2 regions of the Priestia sp. TRN 1309 genome follow, and region 2 is predicted to be linked to the other one. Evidence: predicted binding sites of a transcription regulator. Region 2 holds the regulator's gene; the other holds the start of a gene.

Region 1 (12,543 bases), on a different contig from region 2:
AGTATAAATAAACATATGGTAATAATGTTTATAACATTTTTAGCTTTGTCATCTTCTTTTATTGAGGTTACAAGTTCAAATATTATGACAAGAGTAAGTATAGACAAAGCTATCTGTAGATGTAAGTTAAATGCATATACAGATATTACAATCAGAGCATATATAATACCTAAAATTATATTTTTGTTATTCTTAGTTTTTTCATAATTACTCATTTAAAAACTCCTTATTTAAAAGTATTAGCTGTTCTTTGTTTTTTAAGGGAAGGTGTCAGTAACTAGGAGTAGGGTAAGGAAGATAATAGAAAAGGAAAAGCTATGTATAATATGATTTATATTTTCTTTGTCTGCTTTCTCTCAAGTGGATAATTTTACAAAAGTTTAAAAAATGAATACCTCCTATAATTGCTGTAACTAGCGTGTTTAATAATATCAAATACTTCTTTCTAAGAATTGTAGCAAAAATAAAAAGCTCCCCCAGCACCATTTATTTTAGAAAAAAATAAAATAACTTACTGATAGTCCTTATGTAGAGCAGAACAAGCAGATTCTTAATTATTAAGAGCCTGCTTGTTTTACTTTACACGTAGCAGTAGATTCTTTATTTACGCTTTTATTGGCAAACAGAGCCCGGCACTGTTCGTCATTAGCAATGGGTCAGAAAAGTGCGTCAGTCTTTTTTCATTCTTAATTAATTACCTGTGGGCTAACGTCTAAATACGCATTAATGCGCCATTAGGCTTTGGTAACTCTTGATCCGTTATCAAATTCATTTTGCAAAAATGTTCAAAAAATTGCTGTGCCTGCTCTCGTTCGTTTGAGTCACTTTTCAATGAAACTATATCAAGCAAAATTTGAGCCATCCATGAATTATCAAAATAACGGTATTTACCTGTATTCCACACCATTTTTTGGGAGTTCTTTTCGTTTATATAATATTTCCAGAAAAGCATCTGATTGGATTCTTGTTCTGTAAGTTGGAGTCTGTACGTTGAATGAGCAGGAATATATCCATCTTCGCAAAGCTTACCAATAAAATTTTCATTGACCATATAGACACCTAGGATGCGTCTGTCTTTTTCAGGCATACTGGAATCTATTGCTGTTAACAAGACAGCGCTATTTTGATGTAGGCGGGTGGGTTTGGTTGGCTTCCCCTTGTAATTACCACTTTTTATTACGCCTGAAAAAACCGTCCACTCTGAAAAAGAACTATTCTGTTCTTCTGTGTCGCACCAAAAAACCATTTGTGATTCGGGATGAAGTTTATGGTTTTTCATAAGTTTTTCATGTCCCCAGCGAAGTTCCTGATTTTTTTGCTGTAATTTTTTTTCTTCTTCCTTCTTCCATTCTTCCTCTTTTCGTTCCGTTTCCTTTTCTTCTAAAATTTTTTCCAGGGAATGAGCAACACTTTTATCATGCAGTTTTAGGTGCTTTCCAAATACATCGGGGAAAACAAATTTTTTGTTTTCTGATGCGAAATTTATTTCAATACTAGAATCATTATATTTAACTATAGTACCTGTTCCAAAATGCTTGTGTGTAACTTTCTTATCGATTAGATTCATCATTCTAGGCCTCCTTGTAGAATAAAAACGCGGTTACTACTTAGATAGTAAATTAATAATTTTATTCAACTAACTTACCTTTTGAGTTAACACAATTATTTTAATTTTATTTAAAAAAGAAAAAGCAACCTCAGTCTTTAATGGCATTCGAGTGAGGTTGCTTTTTGAGATAACTCTATAACTTTAGATAAATGATAACATATTTATACGATAACGACTATCTTTTCCATGACGAGCACATGTATAAAAGGGGAGCTTTTTATACATCATATCTTCAATCACCTGAAAGAAAATAGTTGTTATATCAACAATCTATAAAACGTTTTATGGTAACTGTTTAAATAAATATAGTTCAAACAGCAAAAGAACTACTGTATATTTCAGTAGTCCTATCAGTTCTATAAAGGAAAGCTAAATTAAATTTGATAAATTCTATTCAGGAGTCCCAATTAGTTCTGTTATCGCATCATAACTCATATTATCATTCATTAATCGTTGAAAATTATTATCACAAAGGATATCTTCAGTAATTCTTTGTAATAATGTAGCAGTTGCTCTAAAAGGGGCGGATCCAGTACTTAATCTTTCAATACCAACTTGCGATAATGTATTAATAGAAGGCAAGTTTGGCCCAGACAAAAGATTAATCGGACACGATAGTTCTTGTCGAACTTTTTTAATGGATTCCATGTCATATAGTCCAGGAATAAAAATACAATCTGCTCCAGCCTTTTGATATGCTTTTCCCTTATTGATGGCTTCTTGAAGTCTTAGATCCGGATTTCCTGTATTTAACCAGTACAAATCAGTGCGTGCATTAATAAATAATGGGGATTTTAGCGATTTGGATAGTAATCTAATTTCAGATATTTTTTCTACTTGCAACGAAACATCTAAAATAGGACTATCTAAATCTCCCGTCCCATCTTCTAGGTTTATACCAATTCCTCCTGCTAAAATAATTTGTCTTGTATTATCTACCACTTCATTAGTAGACCTTCCATAGCCAGACTCTAGGTCTACACTGACAGGAATATTGACGGAATTAATAATTCTCTTAACAGCTCCTAACATTTGTTCAAAAGGGATTTTTTCACCATCATTATATCCTAAAGACATTGCTATGCCAGCACTGGTTGTTGCAATAGCTGGAAACCCATTTTTCTCAAAAATTTTAGCACTGATAACATCCCAAGCATTAGGCAATACAAAAGTATAGGGTCTTTTGTGAAGTTGCTGAAACGTCTGAAATTTAAGTAACTGCTTTTCATTATTCACAACGGTTCTTCCCCCTTTAAGTAAACAACTTTATGACTTCGTATGAGCGTTCTTTAGAGCAGAGAAAAATAAAACAACGGGAGATTAATCAGAAACTTAATCCCATATTATAGGACGTTTAACTTTTGCAGTTCTTAAATAATCTAAAAGTTGTCCTGTATGTACTGATTCATGATAAGCAACTCGTAACAACATGTCCCCTAACTCTCGAATATACCCCATCTCCGATCGGTCTATTTTTATCTCTGTTAGCTGCTTTTCTTTAAGGAGTCCTAAAAACTCTATAAATTTTTCCCTATATGGTTGAGCAAACTTTAATGCTTCTTCAACAGAACTAAATGTTACTGCCTTATAAGGATTATGCTCCTCTGTTAGAGAAAGGTTAAGGGGTTTTTCTAACATTTGATGATAGAGGTATTCTCCTTCAAGAACATGATGTATCATTTCCCTACATGACATTGCTTCTGGATCAGGGCGCCAGTCTAACCTATCTTGAGGTATTGACATCCATACTTTTATACTTCGACGTCTCACTTCTTCAAAGTTTAGTAAAATAAAACTCATCGCATCCATTTTCGCTCACTCCTTTAATTTTACTATAAATATAACATATCCAAAGTCTTACAATGAAAAATATGGATGGTTTTATAAATATTATCTGTTATTTAGATTAATCATTAATTTTTCAAGAAAGCCTGTTAATATAGATTTATTAAAAATTAGGAGGAAGTTATGAGACAAAAAATAATTAGAATTAATAAACCAAGCATATATAATTTTGATTTAATTTTAAGGTACATAAAAAACTCGCCCTCTTTTGTAATCGAGAAGGTTATTGAAAACACATATTGTAGAGCTTTTATAATAGGGGGAAGAACGTACCTAGTACTAGTTAGGGACGAAGGAATCGGTAGTAAGTACTTGGAAGTTAAAGTTATTGGTGAAGAAGTTAAGAATAATCAGGTTCAACTAGTAAAGGAGAAAATTATCACAATATTTTGTCTGGAACAAGATATAAACAAAGCTCAAAAGTCTATAGCTAATGAATCTAAGATAGGAAAATTAATAAAAATGTACGAAGGGTTTAGACCTGTTTTATTAGGAAGTGTCTACGAATCCATCATATGGGCAATCATCGGTCAACAAATTAGTGCAAAAGTTGCTCATAGGATTAAAAAGAGTTTGTTAGAAAAAACAGGAGCTAAAATAATAATTAATAACTGTGAATATTATACAGATTTATGCCCCCACAAGGTGATGAAGTTAAATATAAACCAACTTCGTGACTTAAAGCTAAGTCAAAGGAAAGCTGAATATATTCATGAAATAACTAAAGCCATTATAGATGAGGAGCTAGACTTAAGTTGCTTATATTTATTAGATCGTGAAGGGGGTTGTAGCTATTTAATGAAACATAGAGGTATAGGAAAATGGACGGCAGAGTCAATACTAATGAGAGGTATAGGACGTCAAGACATTCTACCCGCAGGAGATTTAATTATACGTAAAGTAGTAGGAGAGATTTATCAGTATAACGAATTATTAACAGAATCACAAGTTAGAAAAATATCTACTCAATGGAAAACTGCGGAAACCTGGATTACTCATCTATGCTGGTTTTACATGCAAGAAAAAATATTATAAATGGAATATTTGTCGGTTTAAAATAAACGAAAAAAAGTATAATTTACCTGTTTTTGTTTGAATATTATAAAAATTGGATTTAATTGTTGAAAATGCCTTTTTAATGCAATATTATAAATATATCTTTTAAGAAATGGAGGTGTTAGTTATGAAGGTAAAAGTTAAGAAAACAACTAATAAAGCTGCGGTATTAAACGGTATTCCAGGCTAAAACGTTATCATTATGTGAACTACTTACTTATTGTTTAAACTTCAAGTCTGTAAATATAGGGAACTATCATATGATAGTTCCCTATTTCAATAATTAAGAGAAATGGAGTGAAATGTAGAAAATGAAACCTAAGTTCAAAGAGACAATCCCTGTATTTTTTATAAATGATGAAATCCATATTGGTGAAGAAGATGGAGTAGCAGGAGTTATTGAAGATCCCAGTGGAAGTATTAAGTATTTAATTTCTCTTATTAATGGAAAAAATTCTATAGAAGAAATAATACATTTAGTCCAAGAAAAGTATCCAAACATAAAAGAAAATGAGGTATTGGAAGGGATAAAGGCATTAGATACAGAGAAATATTTAGAAGATAATTCTTTAAATCCTCAATCTATAGGAGATTATGAACTCGAAAGATACAAAGCAAACCTTAATTATTTTTCGCTTTTTACGTCTTTAGAGGACAATAAGTACAATGTGCAAGAAACTATCATAAATACAAAGGTTGCTTTGCTCGGAATCGGAGGTTTAGGTAGTCAAATACTATATCATCTATCTGCATTAGGTTTTCATAACATTAATGCATTGGATTTTGATACTTTGGAATTAAGCAATTTTAATAGACAGTTGTTATATTCTGAAAAAGATATTAATAAGTTAAAAACGGAATTAGCAAAGGAAAGAATATCGCGTTTTAATCCTAATGTTAATTTAAACGTTACTAATAAGCGTATAGAATGTGCTGAAGATGTAATGGCACATATTGAAGGTAGTGATTATGTAATTTGTGTAGCCGATAAACCAACCCTTCATATACAGGACTGGGTAAATGAAGCAGTAGTGAAGTTAGGAAAGCCGTTAGTTTCAGGTGGAGTCCTAAACACAAGGGGCAGATTTTATTCTATGTTACCAGGAAAAACTGGGTGTGTAGAGTGTCATAAACAAACCATAATTGAAAGTGATGTTATAGTTAATAAGCAACTTGACAGTATGCATCAGATAAATTTTCAACGAAATAATGCTGCGATTAGTCCTAATGTAGCTATGTTGGCTGGTGCTATTGTAAATGAATTTTTAGGGTTGGTAACAGGTATTCAAACTCCAACATCATTAGGGAAAATGATGGAATTAAATTTCCTTACATATCAAACTTACCCTATTTCAGAGTGGAATAAGAAAGAGGATTGTCCAGTTTGCCATTCCGCACCTGTAACAGCAGGTAAATAATTATGATGGGGGGGTAAATGTTGAAATCTTATGAAGTACTAAAGAACAGAGATTTTTTATGCTTATTTTTAAGTGCCACAACAAGTAAGTTGGGCACGTCTTTTTTTCAAATCGCACTGCCTTTATTAGTATATGATTTGACTAAATCACCAAGTTTAATGGCATTAACATTTGTTTTAGAAATTACGCCTCAAGTATTGTTTAGTTTGTTAGGCGGAGCCTTAGCTGATCGTATAAGTAAGAAATACATTTTATTAATAGGTGATATTTTATCAGCCATTTTAATTATTATCATACCTCTTGCAGCTTTAATAAACGTGTTAGATATATGGATTGTATATGTGGTAGCTTTTTTAATATCAGCTGTGAGTGCATTTTATCATCCAAGTTTTGAATCAGTCATACCAGAAATTTTAGAAGGTGAAAATTTAATACAGGGTAACTCTTTATTCAAGTTATCAGAGACAATTACAACCTTTGCAGGCCCTTCAATAGCAGGCATTTTAATTGCTTTGGTTGGAACTCATAACTTATTATATTTTAATTTTTTTACGTATTTTCTTTCTGGAATATTCATTGGCTTAATAACTAAGAAATATAAAAGCCCGAATCCAGTTAATAGTTCTATAATGAATTCAATAGCTGAAGGAGTTAAATACGTTATAAATACTAAAAAGATTTTGATAGGGACTATTCTCATATTCTTAATCAATGTGGGTTATGGTGCTATGGAAGCTTTATTTATGTTTCATCTAAAAGATAATTTACATTTATCGGCACAGTATATTGGTTTAATATTTTCCCTACAAACCTTAGGGTCATTTGTAGCAATTTATGCTGCAAATAAACTAAATAAATTACCACGGGGAAATATAATTATCTATTGTGGTGTAATAATAGGTTTAGGGCAAACTATCCTTACTTTTTCAAACACTGCAGTTATTTTGTTAATAGTCTGTAGAATTGTAATTGTCGGTTCGGTAACATTATTAGCAATTAATTGGTTTACCCTTAGGCAAGAGATTGTGCCATCAGCCTTATTGGGAAGAGTAATTAGTTCAACTCGTATGTTAGCTTTTTTGGCTTTACCGATTAGTGGAATGTTAGCAGGTGTTGCAGCTGAATATATTAGCGTCTCTTTAATTTTTATTTCAGCAGGCATCCTAACGATTGTAGCGTCTTTAATCGGCATTAAGACCTCTCTATTTGAGACCCAACAATCTATAGATCAACCTATTAATAGTAGCAACAAGTAGATAATTACTCGGGTTGACTTGAAACATATTGATATTTAGTGTATTCTTCTATAAGAACTTCATACTTGGAGTTTAAACAATAAGTAAGAACCCCTTTAACATATGGTTAATAGGGGTTTTTTATTTTTAATCCAAATGTGCATCTGATATACAAGCAAAAATCTTTTTTCATACCTAAAATACGAGTTATGTTAAGTAAAACGTAAAGTATTTGATGAAAATAATCAGTTTAACTATTTACTCTTAGTGATGACAAATGGATGGGTGTCACCAAAAAGTTGGCTTACCGACCATAAACCAAAGCATAGTCATTAATAGAATGATATAAATCCAAATAGATCGCTCTAGTTTAGTTGCCAGTTCTTTTTTATTTTGTCCTTCCTCCTTGTACTTTCGAAGTGTTGGTGAAAAAGCACGGGCCAGAAAGAACAAGGAGCAAAAAAGGAAAATCAGTGTCATTATAATCCACGGCGTAGTCCACGTCCATGGGCCACACATAACGAGGAGTATCCCTGTGATAACAAGAACATGGCCCGTATGTTTTGCGAGCCTAACAACAGATTGAAATGTGATCAAATAGGCATTCATTTCTTGTTCTCTTGAACTATGTAATTTTTTAACAATTGGCAAGAGAATAAAGAAAGGACCAATCGATAAAATGACACTAGAAACATGAATATATACTAATATACGGTACAACAAATCCATTTCTTTTACCTATCAATCGTTAACTAATCTGAACTCATGCACCCATACCCTCATTTGCGGAAGCCAAGGCATCCCAGGATGATAAGACAAAATAGATTGTTTATATTCCTCTACTGTAGCATAGCCTTCCTGGCGAGCATTTTCATCGGTTAATTCACCTAGTGATTGAGAATAAACTCGTTCCACTACAAATTTTTGATCTTCTAAAACCATTATCTCTCCTACATCAGCATATCTTCCATTTCGGCGAGTTGCTGTTTTGCTGCCTTTGATTACTTTATTTACATCATCCGGCATTGTTACAAGTCGATCGATTGTACATGTTTTTGGTGGCAATTCATTTTGTGCTTCATGGTTACTCATTAAAAAAACTCCTTTCATATCTTGTCTCGTATTTAATGTATCATATTTTTAACGACGAATTTCATTTGAATTTATTAGGTGGAAATTTTCTCTAATAAATCTATTATAATTTATCCCTTTTCTTATTCGATAGTCCAAGTACATAACATAATGTATATAAGAGAATGAATTATTCTTTGTTCGTATAATAAGGGTTATTTTATAGATTGAAGTTTCAATAACTGTAAGTATTAAAGGTATAAACCTACTTTTTACAGAAAAGATATTTCTTTGGCTGGTTTGTACAAAACTTTCTCCTTTACAACTAGATGCGTTTATTGTATGATTACACAACAGGAACATTTGTTCGACATTAAGGGTTTAGAGATAAATAAAGGAACAACAGAATAAACCAAGACAGTTAAACACAAAATTTTCTCGCACGGAGCAAAAACATTTGAGCCAATCCTTATTATTTATCCACATACATTGTCGTTTACTGTAAACGTACTAACAATCGGAGGTTTTAAATTATGAATGATAAACAAGCAGCACTAGATATGGCTCTAAAACAAATTGAAAAACAATTCGGTACAGGATCAATTATTAAGATGGGGGAAGGCACACATACAAAAGTTGAGGCATCTAGCTCAGGTTCATTAGCTTTAGATATCGCTCTTGGGATTAATGGTTATCCAAAAGGAAGAATCATGGAAGTGTACGGACCCGAAAGCTCAGGTAAAACAACAGTTTCCTTACATGCGATTGCAGAAGTACAAAAAAATGGAGGTCGAGCTGCCTTTATTGATGCTGAACACGCACTTGATCCAGTTTACGCAAGAAAACTAGGTGTAGATATTGATGAGTTACTGTTATCTCAACCAGATACTGGTGAGCAGGCACTTGAAATTGCTGAAGCATTAGTTAGAAGTGGTGCTGTAGATATTATTGTTGTTGACTCAGTAGCAGCATTAGTTCCTCAAAAAGAAATTGAGGGAGAAATGGGAGATTCTCACGTAGGTCTACAAGCTCGTTTGATGTCTCAAGCCCTTCGTAAACTATCTGGAGCAATTAATAAGTCTAAAACCATTGCTATCTTCATCAACCAAATCCGGGAGAAGGTAGGCGTTATGTTTGGAAATCCTGAAACAACGCCAGGCGGAAGAGCGCTAAAATTCTATTCTTCCGTTCGCCTTGAGGTTCGCCGCGCTGAACAACTTAAACTGGGAAATGACATAGTTGGTAACAAAACAAGAATTAAAGTAGTCAAAAATAAGATGGCACCTCCTTTCCGCATTGCTGAAGTAGATATTATGTATGGAGAAGGTATCTCAAGAGAAGGAGAAATCTTAGATATTGGTTCTGAAGTAGATATTGTTCAAAAGTCTGGATCTTGGTTTTCTTATAATGGGGAACGTTTAGGGCAGGGACGAGAAAACGCTAAGGTTTTCTTAAAAGAAAACCCTGAAATCAGAGAAGAAATTAGAAAAAACATTATTGATTTTAAATATGGTAATACTGACAACAATAATGATATTGATAACGATAGCGATAGTGAAAACGAAAGCTAATAAAAGCTTAAAATGCCTTTCCCGGCAGCTTCAAGCCCATCCATTTCACTTCATTATTTTGGTCATTTTATGCGATTTATAGTAGCCAGCAGGGAGCTGATATTGTCTTAATTCAAAAGGAGCTTGGCCACAGTGATCGTAAAATAACGGAACGTTATCTAGAAAAGGTTTTTCAGAGAAAACAAAAAATTGGGCTACTGTGGAAGGAACAAGATTTCTAATTGAGATACTGTTGTCTAAAGCGCTATACTAGACTTTTTATTGCAATCTCTTTAAACAGAAAAATTCTTATAGCAAACAAACAGAACCCTATTTAATTAAATAGGGTTCTGTTTAATTAGATCAAGGTCTATGGAAGTTGACCGTTTTCTCATCGTCCCCCGTGCGTTCAAACCAACCTCTAAAGGCCCAGTTATCATAACCTCCATCACCTTCATTAATAAACGTTCCTTCTTCAAATATCCAGACCCCGAACGTGATACCATCATAATCTACGGTATCAAAATATTGTACACCTTGTAACTGGTCGGAATTATAACCTTGACTTAAATTCATTACTATCACATTATACTGCTGACCCGATTCAAAGAAAGCTTTTTCCATCGCTCCCTTAACAAAACCACTTCGATTGTCGGCAGTTTTAGCCGCATCTGCAATCGCTTGTCCTATGGCTACTGGATCAATCGCTACGTCTCCTCCAACTTCTGCAGCTTCTGCGGAGCCAGCAGAACCTCCTAAATTCGGTAGAGCTAATGGCGTCGCTAACATAGCTAAACCTACAGCAGAAGCTACAACAGCTTGTTTCGCTCTTCTCATTTGATCTCCTCCTATTTTAGTTGATTCTTAGAACAAATACCCTTTTTATGAATATTAAAACAAAAATTCCATAATTAAGTATATATAGGGGGGCAAAAAAGTAAAATAAAGGTTTGAAAAAACCTGAAAATAATCTCGATCTATTGAAGATTCAGATAGGTTAAACGTACATTTCAGTAAAGACTTTTATAAAACGTCACTTACTTATTTGTTACTGAGTTGCTCTGCCAAACCGATTAAAAGTCCTTCTACTCCACGAATGTAGCAGAGACGATACGAGTCCTCGTACTGAACCACTTCGCCAACGAGCTGAGCGCCATATCTAGTAAGTCTGGACACCATTTCGTCAATGTCTTCAACAGTGAACATGACGCGTAGATAGCCGAGAGCGTTTACAGGAGCATTCCGGTGATCTGATATAGTAGGTGGGCTGAGAAATCGCGAAAGTTCAATCCGACTGTGACCATCCGGGGTGACCATCATCGCAATCTCTACACGCTGAGAACCCAATCCCGTTACGCGGCCACCCCATTGACCTTCGACGGTGGCCCGCCCTTCGAGACTCAAGCCAATCTCCTTAAAGAAAGAAATTGTGTCATCAAGGGATTCTACAACGATGCTGACATTGTCCATTCTTAGTAGGTTGTTTTTTTCCATAGTTTTATCTCCTTATGTGTAAAATTTTATTATCTGTCCATTTTCATAATCATTCTATTTAAAAGTTACAAATTCCTTTCAAACAAAACATTCCTATCCTGTCACTGGGCCATATTTGTTGTATACTTTATATTCTTTGTAGAAAAATGATCTATTTGTCATTAATACACGAAGTACTTTATCATTTACTTAACTAATTAATGAAAAAATGGGTGTAATAATAATTCTAAAGAGTGTATAGTAAAGAATAATTTTTCATTATATGTCTGAGAGGTGGGATTGTTATGGAAAAGCTAGAATATGAATGGGTAAAACAAGCACGACAAACTTTATTAGAGCAGTGTAGAGAATTGAGTGAAGGTGACTTGACGAAAGAGTTTGCATTTGGTTTTCAAAATATTAGAGATTCTCTAGTTCATGTGGCAGGTTGCTACCATGCTTGGTTAGGTTCTTTTGTGCTTTCAGAAACATCATCACCACTATTCACAAAAGAAGTAATTAATACTATGAAAATAGACGATATTCAGCATTATTTTCAACAGGCTGATAGATATGTAGAAAAAGTATTGGAGCAATTCACAGATAAATTTGATGAGTCTATCGAAAAAGAACTTGCTTGGAGAGCAAACAGTGGTTTTGTAAGAAAGACACCTCGTCAATTGCTTACCCATTCAATTACTCACGAATCACATCATAAAGGACAAATTGTAGTTATGTTACGTCTATTAGGGCATACACCTAAAAATACGGACATATTGGGATTACCTGAAAAAGAACCTTTCAAATAATAAATTAAGAAATCATTTCACGAAGAGCATATTTGCAGTCCTAGCTTATATTTGGATGTTCCAAGAGGCCGTGATTGGGCTTCCTGAAATTGTGCAAAACATCTCGCGTGTGCTGGATATTGGTGAACGTGTTGCTGAAGACGTTCACAGCTAGAATCACAAAAATTTAACCAACCATCGTTGTTACGCTATCCACTAAATTATTGTTGTTGTCTTTTCAGAGAAATAAATCCATAAATATAAGTTGGAGGGTTTTAATGAAAAAAAATATTTCTTCTAATGGACTCTGAGGAAAAGGTATCTTCTTATTTCATCTAGATAACGGAATGAGCGTTAAATTCAGTGGTATTTAGTAATATCAAGTTGGGAAAATTTGTAGAAAAAGAACTATTTTGTCGTCACTAAGTGTAAATAGTAAAAAATAAATAATAAATAAAATACTTTATCAATTACTTAACTAAAAAAACTTAAGTAAGG
Region 2 (12,543 bases):
ACAAAATTCCTACCCTATGATACCATATTTTATTATTTTGTATATATTTTTCTTATAGAGTATAATGTTAGATTGTTCTGAAATTACAACAGCGGCACAACGTGTAATAAAAGGTTCAGTGGAGTAGGCAGTGATTTAGTAATAGATAAAAGAGGTTGGGAAAAAAGGATTTTAGTCGAAGGGAAAAACGAACCATCGATCACCATGTTTGATTAGTGGTTCGTTTTTTATGGTGCACGTAGGTTTCATTTGTTTAGTTCTTTCCAGCAGTTGATTGGAGGGCAAGACGAAGACTCCTGCGGGAAAAGCGGAAGGGGTGAGACCCCGCAGGAGCGCAAGCGACGAGGAGGCTCACCGGCCGCCCGCGGAAAGCGAAGTCTTGCACGGAAATCAACAGAGGTGTCACAAGCAATCCCTGCTAGCTTATTTATTTCATTTGTTTCCCTTTAGACTCGCTTGATTTAGTTATGTCTCAATCTCTTCTTTTTTATAATGTATTTTCTGATGCGAACAGCTTTTATGTTTTAAATCGATCTTTTAATAAATTCCATAGGGAACTCACTCCGAGACTAATGCTAATCAGAATTCCTGATAAAGCTACTATTAAAGCGATATATTCAAAGATAGAAAACTGCTTCATACTATCCCAATTGATGTTTCCCTTTAGCTTGCTAATAACTAAATTCATTCCGTAAATACCGGAAAGAACGGTATAAATCGTTAAAATTAATAATAAGTAATTGTGACGCTTGGCCGCGATTTTCTCTTGATTTTGATACAAAGTACCAAGGGTTTCTTTGACTTCTTGATAAAGAGAATTGATGTGGAAGATTTTTTTAAAGAGCTCAGAAAACTCTTGACCTTCCGTGCGAGAGCTAATTTCTAAAAATAAATATTTACCTGAAAATACAGTAATAGAGCGAATTAGTCGCTCGATGCCCTCTGAATTTTTATGAAACGTGAGCTGAGAATACTCATAGGATAGTTTTAGCAACACGATTTTATAGAAAAAATGCAAAAATAAATTATAGTAATGCTGGCCAAATAGATGATTCATCAAAAGCTGATCCGTTTTAGAGTCTGTCGATTTAGAAATACACGAAAACACATGGTCTGTTATAACGTAATAGGTTTCAGGAGCCCATCTGGAATACACGTGTTTGGTATTATACGTTTTAATATACTCATGGTTGTGTGCAGAGATAAACGGTTTCCCGTCAGGCGTATAGCTATTTAGCTGCCCAGTACGAAATAAAGTTGTGGAGTTAATCTCTTGCTCTTGATTTACCGTTACATAACTTAATACAAACATCCGTTCATCGATAAAATAAGGAAGACTCCCGACGTGCTGTTCACGCGTCGCTTCTTTTTTGATGTGTTCGTTCAAAAATGGCGCGAGCTGTGAAAAAATATAATCCTGTACTTTGCTATAGCGATGATGTTCATAGGTAATGGTGGATCCATGCTCTTCAGCAAGCTTCGGTTCTAATACACGAAAATGATTCATGAATTCTAAAATGTCATCATAGGTGTAATGATTATGACTCATCTCAGTGCGAATGGTCATGACGCCAATTTCAAAAGGACATAAAAAAACATCCACAGACAGCACGTTGCTAGACACGGTGGTGGAGGAAGTTTGTAGCGTAACGGTATGGTCTATTTTTTTTGAAAATCGAAGCAAGCCTTCTTTTTCGCAGGAATCAGGAAATAGAATACATTCAATGTAAGGAAGAAAATATTGATCCAAGCTATCATGAGATACGTAATACTGTTCTCCGTAGTATTCTTTTTCTACATGTTTGTTTTGAATGGAAAAAAACTCAAACATATTTGCTTCTAGTGCATGAACAAGCTGCTCTTTATTTTTTCGATCAAAGGAAAAAGGAAAAAGAAACATGTTCATTGCTTTGGTAGGCATAATAGTTTGAAATGGTTCTGTTTTCCTTGGTGTATTGGTCATAAACTACATCCTTCTTATAGTCGGTTGTATTTTTTTGAGAGTCGAAAAAATGCAGACAGAAAGTAAAAGGTAAAACAGGCTTTATAAAAACCGCTCTACCTGCCTGTAATGATTCGACGTATCATTTATAATATGCCAATTTTTTTAGAAAACAAACGTAAAAAAACCAACTAACATCATGATTAGTTGGTTTTACATACAGTGTGATTAGTGAATCGTGCGATATACACCAGTGACTTTTCCTAAAATCGTTACGTGGCGAAGAATAATAGGCGCCATCGTTGAATTTTCAGGCTGTAAACGAACGAAATTTTCTTCTTTAAAGAAACGTTTTACCGTTGCTTCGTTGTCCTCGGTCATAGCGACCACAATATCTCCGTTATTAGCAGTTTGCTGCTGACGTACGATTACCATATCGCCATCTAGAATACCTGCTTCAATCATACTTTCTCCCATAATTTCAAGCATAAATACATGATCATCTGGAGAAACGAATTTATCTGGAAGAGGGAAATATTCTTCCACATTTTCAACGGCTGTTATAGGAAGACCCGCTGTTACTTTACCGATAACAGGAACATTAATGACATTGCTTTTAGGGATGTTTACTTCGTCTAGTTGAAGAACTTCGATTGCTCTTGGTTTTGTTGGATCTCTGCGAATTAACCCTTTGCTTTCTAAACGAGCTAAATGCCCGTGTACAGTGGAGCTAGAGGCTAATCCCACCGCTTCCCCAATCTCACGAACAGAAGGTGGATAACCTTTTAATTTTACTTCGTGCTTAATAAAATCTAGTATGTCTTGTTGACGTTTTGATAGCTTCATATTTTTCACCTCGATTTTAGCTATTCTTTAGGTGAATTATACCACGTGATGTGTCAATATACAAACATAAGTTCGAAGAATTCCATTGACAGAAACAAATGTTCTCAATAAAATAAGAACATATATTCTGATAGGGGGATCATAATATGCACCAATTCTTACATTCTATGAAACATTACGCTATTTTTTTTGCAGTTATCGCTGCACTTACATATGTATTGACGCTGGTTTTAGGAGCGGATAAAGTAGATTTAGACAAATATTCAACGGTTACTATTACAAAAGGAGATACGCTTTGGGACTTGTCCAACAAGTATCATAATCACCATCATTTGACCACCAATGAATTTGTCAAATGGGTTGAAGACGTCAATGATCTAAACTCAGACACTGCCCAGTCTTTATCTCCTGGAGATAAATTATATATTCCTGTTTTAAAAAAAGAGTTACATAATCAAGTGGCAATTGAACAGTAGTGTGTAACGGCCGTTCCTGAATATTGTTATAAGCCGAAAAGGTCGTGATAAAAGTGGACGCCATTATTTATTGCCGTGTAAGTACGGATAAAAAAACCCAAGAAACATCTTTACAGCGCCAGCAAGAAGAATTAAAAAAGCTTGCTCATCTTCACCATCTAAACGTAAAAAAAGTCGTAATGGAAAAAGCAAGCGGATATGACGTAGACAGAGAGGGTATATTGGATGTTCTTCATACAATGAAAGAAGAAAAAATATCTGTGCTGCTCATTCAAGACGAAACGCGATTAGGCAGAGGAAATGCCCGAATTGCGCTTCTTCATGCTTTTCATAAAGAAAATGCTACGATCTATACGATTAGTCATCAAGGTCAGCTTCAGCTTTCAGAATCTGATTCGATGGTGTTAGATATTATTAGCTTAGTGGAAGAGCATCAGCGGAAATTACATAACGCTAAAATTAAAAGAGGAATGAAAAGAGCCGTAAAAAACGGTTATCGTCCGCAGCAAAATTTAAAAAATCAAGGAGTTAACTCAGGAAGAGAAAAAAAAGAAGCGCCGATTGAAGAAATTGTCCGCCTTCGTCATAACGGCTTAACCTTTGCTGAAATTTCAGTTACGCTAAAAGGTTTTGGTTATAATATTTCAAAAGCAACGGTACATCGTCGCTATCAAGAGTATCAAGAGAGTGCTCAATCTCTTGATAAAACGAAAGAGATTTAGTAAGATGACTACATGTTGCCGGAACGGTTCGGTAATTTTAATTATTGATTATAAGGAGATAGGTTTTATATGCTATCAAAAGATAAACTTGCTCGTATTAATGCTCTTTCAAAAAAGGCAAAGGCTGAAGGTCTGACAGAATCTGAAGCGAAAGAACAGCAAGAGCTACGTCAGGAATATTTAAAAGTTTTCCGACAATCTATGACAAACCACCTTCATACGATTAAAGTTGTGGACGAGGAAGGTAAAGATGTTACGCCTAAGAAGTTAAAAGAGAGCAAAAAGAAGCGTCTTCACTAAGACGTTCTAGTAAAACTAGAGGGAGAGTTCCCTCTAGTTTTTTGTATATTTTTAATAAGGCACACAAAAACTGTAAAAGTGGAAATTTTTTTGGTTCAAGTATTGTACAAATAAGCAAATCATTAGTATGATAACATATGTACATAGTTTTGAAAGGAATGAAGAGTATGACACAACGTATTGAAGATCTTTCGATTGCAACAATTCGTACTTTATCAATCGATGCGATTGAGAAAGCAAATTCAGGTCACCCAGGTATGCCAATGGGAGCTGCTCCAATGGCATATACATTGTGGACAAAATTTATGAACATCAATCCAAAGAATCCAAACTGGTTCAACCGTGACCGCTTTGTATTATCAGCAGGACACGGATCAGCACTATTATACAGCTTGCTTCATTTAGCTGGATATGACTTATCAATTGAAGACCTTAAAAACTTCCGTCAATGGGGAAGCAAAACACCAGGTCATCCAGAGTTCGGTCATACAGCAGGTGTTGATGCAACAACTGGTCCACTAGGACAAGGTATTGCAATGGCTGTTGGTAAAGCAATGGCAGAACGTCATTTAGCTGAAACATACAACAAAGAAGGTTTAGAAATTGTAGACCACTTTACGTATGGTATTTGTGGTGACGGAGACTTAATGGAAGGTGTATCTGCTGAAGCAGCTTCATTAGCGGCACACTTAAAATTAGGACGCTTAGTTGTTTTATACGATTCAAATGATATTTCTTTAGACGGAGATTTAGATCGCTCGTTCTCTGAGAACGTAGAAGATCGTTTCAAGGCTTACGGATGGCAAGTAATTCGCGTTGAAGACGGCAATGACTTGACAGCGATTGCAAACGCAATTGAAGAAGCAAAAGGCGATTTAACACGCCCAACGCTAATTGAAGTAAAAACAACAATCGGATTTGGTTCTCCAAACCACGCGGGTACTTCTGGCGTGCACGGTTCTCCATTAGGTTCCGATGAAACAAAATTAACAAAAGAAGCTTATGCATGGACATTTGAAGAAGATTTCTATGTGCCAGAAGAAGTGTATGCTCACTTCAAAGCTACAATTGCTGAAGATGGCCAAAAGAAAGAAAACGAATGGAACGATGTATTTGCACAGTATAAAGAAAAATATCCTGAACTAGGTCGTCAATTTGAACTAGCAGTAGAAGGAAAGTTACCGGAAGGCTGGGAAGAAACGCTTCCAGCATACGAAACGGGTTCAAGCTTAGCTAGCCGTGCTTCTTCTGGAGAAGTATTAAACGCAGTAGCACAAGCTGTACCTCAATTCTTCGGCGGTTCAGCTGACTTAGCTGGGTCAAATAAAACAATGATTAAAGGTTCAGAAGACTTCACTGCAGCTGATTACAGCGGACGTAATATTTGGTTCGGTGTACGTGAATTTGCAATGGGAGCTGCATTAAACGGTATGGCTCTACACGGCGGTGTAAAAGTATTCGGAGGAACATTCTTTGTATTCTCTGATTATCTTCGCCCAGCAATTCGCTTAGCAGCTTTAATGAAGCTTCCTGTAACATATGTATTCACACATGACAGTATCGCAGTTGGAGAAGACGGCCCAACACATGAGCCAATTGAACAATTGCCATCACTTCGTGCAATGCCAGGTCTTTCAGTGGTTCGTCCTGCAGATGCAAATGAAACAGCTGCTGCATGGCGCTTAGCATTAGAATCAACTGACCGCCCAACGGCGCTTGTATTGACTCGTCAAAACTTGCCAACGCTTGAAGGTACAAAAGAAAATGCATACGAAGGCGTGTCTAAAGGCGCGTACGTTGTATCTAAAGCTGGTAAAGACCAAGCGGATGCATTAATACTTGCAACAGGCTCTGAAGTAAGCCTAGCAGTAGAAGCACAAAAAGCATTAGCTGCAGAAGGCATTGATGTATCTGTAGTAAGTATGCCTGCATGGGACCGTTTCGAAGAGCAATCTGCTGAGTACAAAGAAAGTGTTATCCCTAAATCAGTGAAAAAACGTTTAGGTATTGAAATGGCTTCTACACTTGGCTGGGAACGCTATGTTGGAGACGAGGGACAAGTTCTTGGTATTAATCACTTCGGTGCATCTGCTCCTGGTGAAACAATCATGAAAGAATTTGGTTTTACAGTTGAAAATGTAGTAGCAAAAGTGAAAAGCTTGCTTAATGCATAATTCTTTTTCACAAGAAAGAGCAGACTCCTATGGTCTGCTCTTTTTTTTCGACAAAAAAACAAAGAAATTTTTTCATCGATAGACAAGCATTGCGTACACCATTCGGTATAATGGTACAAAAAAGAACGAGCCGAAAGGGAGGATGAATCGTGAGAACGTATGAAGTATATTTAATGGAGGAAGAAGTTGCATCATCCTATTTTCGAAGAGAAAAGCTCATTTATCAGCTGCTGATTGAATATAAAATGAAACGTCACTTGCAGGAAACGCATTTACAAAAACAAGTTCATTACATTACTCGCCAACTGCCCAATTCATTTATTCAACGAGAATTACTTCAGGCGTTTTCTCATTATCCTCATTTTTTTACTCATCAAGAGACGTTTGTGCTGGAATATCCTCATAAAAAAAGTCGAGCATCTATAAAATTAACGAATCGCTGTATAACAATTGAAGGAGATGGCAATGTTGATGCTGAGACAGCTTTTTTTGAAGTATTACGCAAGCTAGATCCTTGTTTTTTAGCAGTGAATTATGGAACGGATGAATACGGCTGGCTGAGGCCTGTGAAAACAAGAAAATTTGTGTAATTATTTAAGGAAATTGGAACGGAAATATTGTATAATAGCGTATGGTCTAGTACACTGTAAGTTAGACAACACGAAGGAGGAAGTAATACCATGGGAATGTATATTCTAGTTGGTGTTCTAGCATTAATTGTTGGGATAGCGCTAGGATTTTTCATTGCTCGTAAGTATATGATGAGCTATCTGAAGAAAAATCCACCAATTAATGAACAAATGTTAAAAATGATGATGATGCAAATGGGCATGAAACCATCGCAGAAAAAAATTAACCAAATGATGAAAGCAATGAACGGCCAAATTAAATAATGGTTAATTGGACAGACACTCTCTATTCAGAAGGGTGTCTTTTGTTTTATGATAGAGATAAGAAAATGGTTGTGGGGCTAGGGGGATACGATGAAAATTTTTCGAGAGTTATGGTGGTTTTTCAAACAGGAAAAAAATTCTTACATAACGGGGATAGCGCTGCTCATTATTGTGGCAGCATTAGAACTTCTCCCGCCTAAAATTATTGGTTTAACGGTAGATGGCATTAAAGAAGGGACGCTGAATGGAAAGCGCTTAATGCAGATGGTTGGCATTTTGCTAGGAGCTGCTGTTGTGGCCTATTTCACAAGGTACATATGGCGTATTATGATATTTGGTTCATCTGTTAAACTAGCCAAGCAGCTGAGAAATACCCTCTACACTCATTTTACCAGGATGAATCAGGCCTTTTATCAGCGGCGGCGAATTGGGGATTTGATGGCCCATGCAACAAACGATATTCAAGCTATTCAACAAACTGCAGGTTCGGGCGTTTTGACGCTCGTGGATTCCATTGTCACAGGAGGGCTTGTTCTATGCACAATGGCCCTAACAATCAGCTGGAAATTAACGCTTATTTGCCTTATTCCTATGCCGCTTATGGCCGTTTTAACAAGTTACTATGGTACATTGCTTCATGCGCGGTTTCATCACGCACAAGCAGCATTTTCTACTTTAAATGATAAGGTTCAAGAAAGCATTAGCGGAATTAAAGTCATTAAGACGTTTGGGGAAGAAGCAGCTGATGTCGAAGAATTTCGTATGAAGTCTGCAGATGTTGTTCAAAAGAACATGAAAGTAGCACGAGTAGATGCATTGTTTGATCCGACCATTTCGATTATTGTAGCACTTTCTTTTTTACTTGCTCTTATTTTTGGCAGCAAGATGGTGATTAGTGAAGAGTTAACACTGGGACAGCTTGTTACCTTTACAACTTATTTGGGCCTTCTTATTTGGCCGATGCTCGCGTTTGGCTGGCTATTTAACATTGTGGAACGAGGAAGAGCATCATATGACAGGGTATTTTCTTTATTAAAAGAAGAAAATTCGATTGAAGAAGCAGCGCATCCTAGTGTTGAACTGCCAACAGGAAATATTGAAGCTGTTATTCATAGGTTTTCGTATGGTAAAGAAGACGAATACACGTTAAACGAAATTTACTTTACACTTTCTCGCGGTCAAACGTTAGGGATTGTCGGAAAGACGGGTGCTGGGAAAACCACGCTTTTAAAGCTGTTGCTTCGTGAATTTGATGTAAGCGACGGAGCTGTTTTATGGGGAGGAAAAGACATTAAAGATTATGCTTTTGATTCACTGTACAAAAGCATTGGATATGTTCCTCAAGATCACTTTTTGTTTTCAACAACAGTCGCTGCTAATATCGCGTTCGGAAAAGAAGACGCAAACAATCAAGAAATTCAAGAAGCGGCTAAAGTTGCAAATGTACATAAAGACATCCTCGATTTTACAGATGGCTATCAAACAATAGTAGGTGAAAAAGGCGTTTCGTTATCTGGTGGACAAAAACAGCGTATCTCGATTGCAAGAGCTCTTCTATTAGATCCTGAGCTTTTAATTTTAGATGACTCGCTATCAGCGGTAGATGGAAAAACGGAAGCGGGTATTTTACAAGCGTTGAGGCAAAAACGTCAAAATCGAACAACGATTATTACAGCGCATCGGCTGAGCTCGGTTACTCATGCAGACCTGATTCTTGTCCTTGATAAAGGGAAAATTATTCAGCGAGGAAATCATGAGGAACTGCTTAGCGTGAGCGGCTGGTATCAGGATATGTACGATAGACAGCAGCTTGAACGTGCGGTAGAAGAAGGAGAGACGAAAAATGAAAATTGAGCATTCTTCGGTACATAAACGTCTGTTTCACTATACAATTCCGCATAAAAAATCATTTTTTTTAGCGTTCACTCTATTATTAATTGCTACGGCTGCTGATTTATTAGGGCCCATTTTGATTAAAATTTTCATTGACGATTATTTAACTCCTAAGTATTTGCCTCTTCAGCCTCTGGTGTGGCTTGCAAGCAGTTATTTGCTTTTACAGCTTTTAAAAATTGTCGTTCAATACTTTCAGCTTCTGCAGTTTCAGAAAATTGCGCTTCAAATTATTCAGCAGATTCGAATTGACGTTTTTTCTCATGTTCATCGTCTGGCGCTTCGCTTTTTTGACAACACGCCAACGGGAAGCCTTGTTTCTCGAATTACAAATGACACGGAAGCTATGAAAGAAATGTTTGTAGAAGTCATCGCGGTTTTTATTCAAAATGGGGTATTTTTGATTGGTATTTTTATAGCGATGTTTATGCTAGATGTGAAGCTGGCTTTTTACTGTTTAGTTCTTCTCCCGTTTATTTGGGGACTTATGAAGCTTTATCAGCATTACAGCGCTATTTACTACGGACAGCTCCGAGAAAAGCTAAGTCAGTTAAATGCCAAGCTTCATGAGTCTTTGCAAGGCATGTCCATTATTCAAGTATTTCGTCAAGAAAAGCGGCTTCGCTCGGAATTTGAAGAAATTAATGATGAGCACTACAAAGCGGGCATGCGCAATATTAAGTTAGATGGTTTGCTATTGAGGCCTGCTGTCGAAATTCTTTATATTTTAGCCGTTATTCTTGTGCTCAGTTATTTTGGCATTTCCGTAGCTGACAGTCCTGTTAAAATTGGTGTTCTTTACGCGTTTATCAACTATTTGGATCGTTTTTTTGAGCCCGTTAATGAAATGATGCAGCGTCTTTCTATGTATCAGCAAGCGATGGTATCAGCCTCCCGGGTATTTGATTTGATGGATGAGGAAGAAAAAAATCCAGTGATGACAGGAGAACAAAAGCAGGGGGTACAAAAAGGAACGGTAGAATTCAAAAACGTCACGTTTTCCTATGACGGTGTTCGAGATGTGCTTTCTGATATATCATTTACGGTAAACGAAGGAGAAACAGTGGCTTTAGTAGGCCATACTGGAAGCGGGAAAAGCTCCATCATTAATTTATTAATGCGTTTTTATGAGCAGCAAAAAGGAGACATTTTGATCGATAATAAACCACTGTCGTCCTTTTCAAATAAACAGCTTCGAGATCAGGTAGGGCTGGTGCTGCAAGATGCCTTTTTATTTGCCGATACCGTAAAGCGAAATATTACGCTGCATGAAGACCATTTTTCTGATGAGCAAGTAAAAGCAGCGGCGAAATTTGTGCAAGCTCACGCATTTATCGAAGCTCTTCCTAATAAGTATAATGAAGTGCTAGTGGAAAGAGGTTCAACTTTATCAAGCGGTCAGCGTCAGCTCTTAGCATTTGCAAGAACGGTGATTCGAAACCCTAAAATCCTTATTCTTGATGAAGCAACAGCCCATATCGATACAGAAACGGAAGAAGCGATTCAAGAAGTGTTAAGAGATATGGGAAAAGGCCGCACAACGATTGCGATTGCACATCGTTTATCAACTATTCAACACGCCGATTGTATTTTAGTATTGCATAAAGGGAAAATAGTCGAAAAAGGAACGCATGCTGAACTGCTAGATAAAGGCGGTTTGTACTATAATATGTATCAGCTTCAGCACAGTGAAAAAGAGGAAAATTTCAATAAAGAAACAGGAGTAAAAGAGATTTATAAAGAATTGATAGAGTGAAGGTGAAAAAAAGAAACAACCTTCATGAAGAGGTTGTTTCTGTTGTTTGAGCAGGGAATTCATTGTAAACGTTTAATAAATGATCTAATTCTTGACTATGTTTAATAGCAGGTGGAGAGTTTAATCCACTTACTCGGACTATGCGGATGAGTTCTTCTCGTTTCTTTTCAATCGCTAATAGAATATCTTTTTTGGCCAATGCTATGTATCCCTTCTAACAAGTCGTTTACCTAATTATACAAGATAATGGTACTATTTGAAAGAAGTGAGATAAGACAATTTGGTTACAAAATGGTAACGAAAAAGAACAAAAAGAACAAAAAAGGGAAGTGGGAAATGTGGGAGATTTAAATTTATTTTTGGCATTTGGCGCAGGCTTTTTATCGTTTATTTCACCCTGCTGTTTGCCTTTGTATCCAGCTTTTTTATCGTACATAACGGGAGTATCAGTCAGCGAGCTAAAGGAAGGCGCTAAGTCACATCAGCGCAAAGCTTTTATTCACACAGCTTTTTTCCTGCTGGGATTTTCTGTTATCTTTATTATGATTGGTTTTGCGACATCCTTTATTGGTCAGTGGTTTTTTAACTATAAGGATTTAATTCGGCAGATTGGCGCTATTCTTATTATTTTCTTTGGTCTAGTTGTACTAGGGATTTTTAAGCCTCGAATTCTTATGCAGGAACATAAAGTTCAATTCGCCAATAAGCCGGCTGGACTCTTAGGTTCTTCTTTTATTGGTATGGCTTTTGCTGCCGGCTGGACTCCTTGCACGGGACCTATTTTAGTATCGGTTATGGCACTTGCAGCGACAAACCCAGGCTCCGGTCTTTTGTACATGATAACGTATTCACTTGGGTTTTCTATTCCGTTCTTTATCATGACATTCTTTATTGGAAAAATGAACTGGTTAAAAAAACATATGAATTCCATGATGAAAGTTGGCGGATACGCAATGATTGGCATGGGGTTTATTTTATATTTTGACTGGATGACAAAAATTATTATTTATACAACGAGCGTATTTGGAGGGTTTACGGGCTTTTAAAAAGGGAAAATGATACAAAAAAGAATCTGGAAGTTGGCAGGTTCTTTTTTGTTTTTTAAAGACCAAACGTTCATTTTAGCTCTTAGGAAAGAAGCAAGAATATGACTCGAAAAAATATATAGAAAAAATTTATTTTTACTATATCTTCTATAAATACGGAGTGATACAATGAAATCGTCATATTTTTAATTGTTAAAAAGAGGTGTATAAATTGAAAGATATTTTGTTAATCTTGCTTTTGCAACTGATCTATGTACCGATCTTGACGCTGCGCACAATTTTTTTAGTCAAAGGTATGAGTATGTATGCCTCGGTTTTTGGATTTGTTGAAGCGTTAATTTATGTATTTGGCTTATCCCTAGTATTTTCAGGAGATCAAAGCACGCTTGCTATGGTTGTATACGCAGTTGGATTTGGAGTGGGAATTATACTTGGAAGTTATATCGAATCTAGGCTTGCTATCGGATATACAACATTCTTAGTTAACCTTATGAC

Evidence for each region. Region 2 encodes LexA, which represses DNA repair genes until DNA is damaged. Its sites were predicted from a motif close to CGAACATATGTTCG; they were not measured.
Region 1: a site for LexA is predicted at 8,591-8,604, ahead of recA (recombinase RecA). Genes of this name have one in related genera too.

The regions. Positions count from the first base shown of each region.
Region 1 is NZ_JBOZGM010000004.1:323,110-335,652, reverse strand. It holds gene ACRPLQ_RS17925 (hypothetical protein) at 1-215, opposite strand, end outside; gene ACRPLQ_RS17920 (malate synthase) at 713-1,567, opposite strand; gene ACRPLQ_RS17915 (isocitrate lyase/PEP mutase family protein) at 2,000-2,845, opposite strand; gene ACRPLQ_RS17910 (DinB family protein) at 2,942-3,418, opposite strand; gene ACRPLQ_RS17905 (DNA-3-methyladenine glycosylase 2 family protein) at 3,578-4,489, shown strand; gene ACRPLQ_RS17900 (HesA/MoeB/ThiF family protein) at 4,822-5,928, shown strand; gene ACRPLQ_RS17895 (MFS transporter) at 5,949-7,184, shown strand; gene ACRPLQ_RS17890 (DUF2269 family protein) at 7,452-7,886, opposite strand; gene ACRPLQ_RS17885 (ASCH domain-containing protein) at 7,905-8,255, opposite strand; gene recA (recombinase RecA) at 8,768-9,805, shown strand; gene ACRPLQ_RS17875 (hypothetical protein) at 10,148-10,621, opposite strand; gene ACRPLQ_RS17870 (VOC family protein) at 10,826-11,278, opposite strand; gene ACRPLQ_RS17865 (DinB family protein) at 11,563-12,066, shown strand.
Region 2 is NZ_JBOZGM010000001.1:423,036-435,578, forward strand. It holds gene ACRPLQ_RS02145 (hypothetical protein) at 250-450, shown strand; gene ACRPLQ_RS02150 (hypothetical protein) at 518-1,963, opposite strand; gene lexA (transcriptional repressor LexA) at 2,171-2,788, opposite strand; gene yneA (cell division suppressor protein YneA) at 2,935-3,264, shown strand; gene ACRPLQ_RS02165 (YneB family resolvase-like protein) at 3,318-3,986, shown strand; gene ACRPLQ_RS02170 (DUF896 domain-containing protein) at 4,056-4,286, shown strand; gene tkt (transketolase) at 4,454-6,460, shown strand; gene sirA (sporulation inhibitor of replication protein SirA) at 6,610-7,050, shown strand; gene ACRPLQ_RS02185 (YneF family protein) at 7,141-7,353, shown strand; gene ACRPLQ_RS02190 (ABC transporter transmembrane domain-containing protein) at 7,444-9,207, shown strand; gene ACRPLQ_RS02195 (ABC transporter ATP-binding protein) at 9,197-11,002, shown strand; gene ACRPLQ_RS02200 (aspartyl-phosphate phosphatase Spo0E family protein) at 11,025-11,201, opposite strand; gene ACRPLQ_RS02205 (cytochrome c biogenesis CcdA family protein) at 11,341-12,048, shown strand; gene ACRPLQ_RS02210 (DUF2179 domain-containing protein) at 12,260-12,543, shown strand, end outside.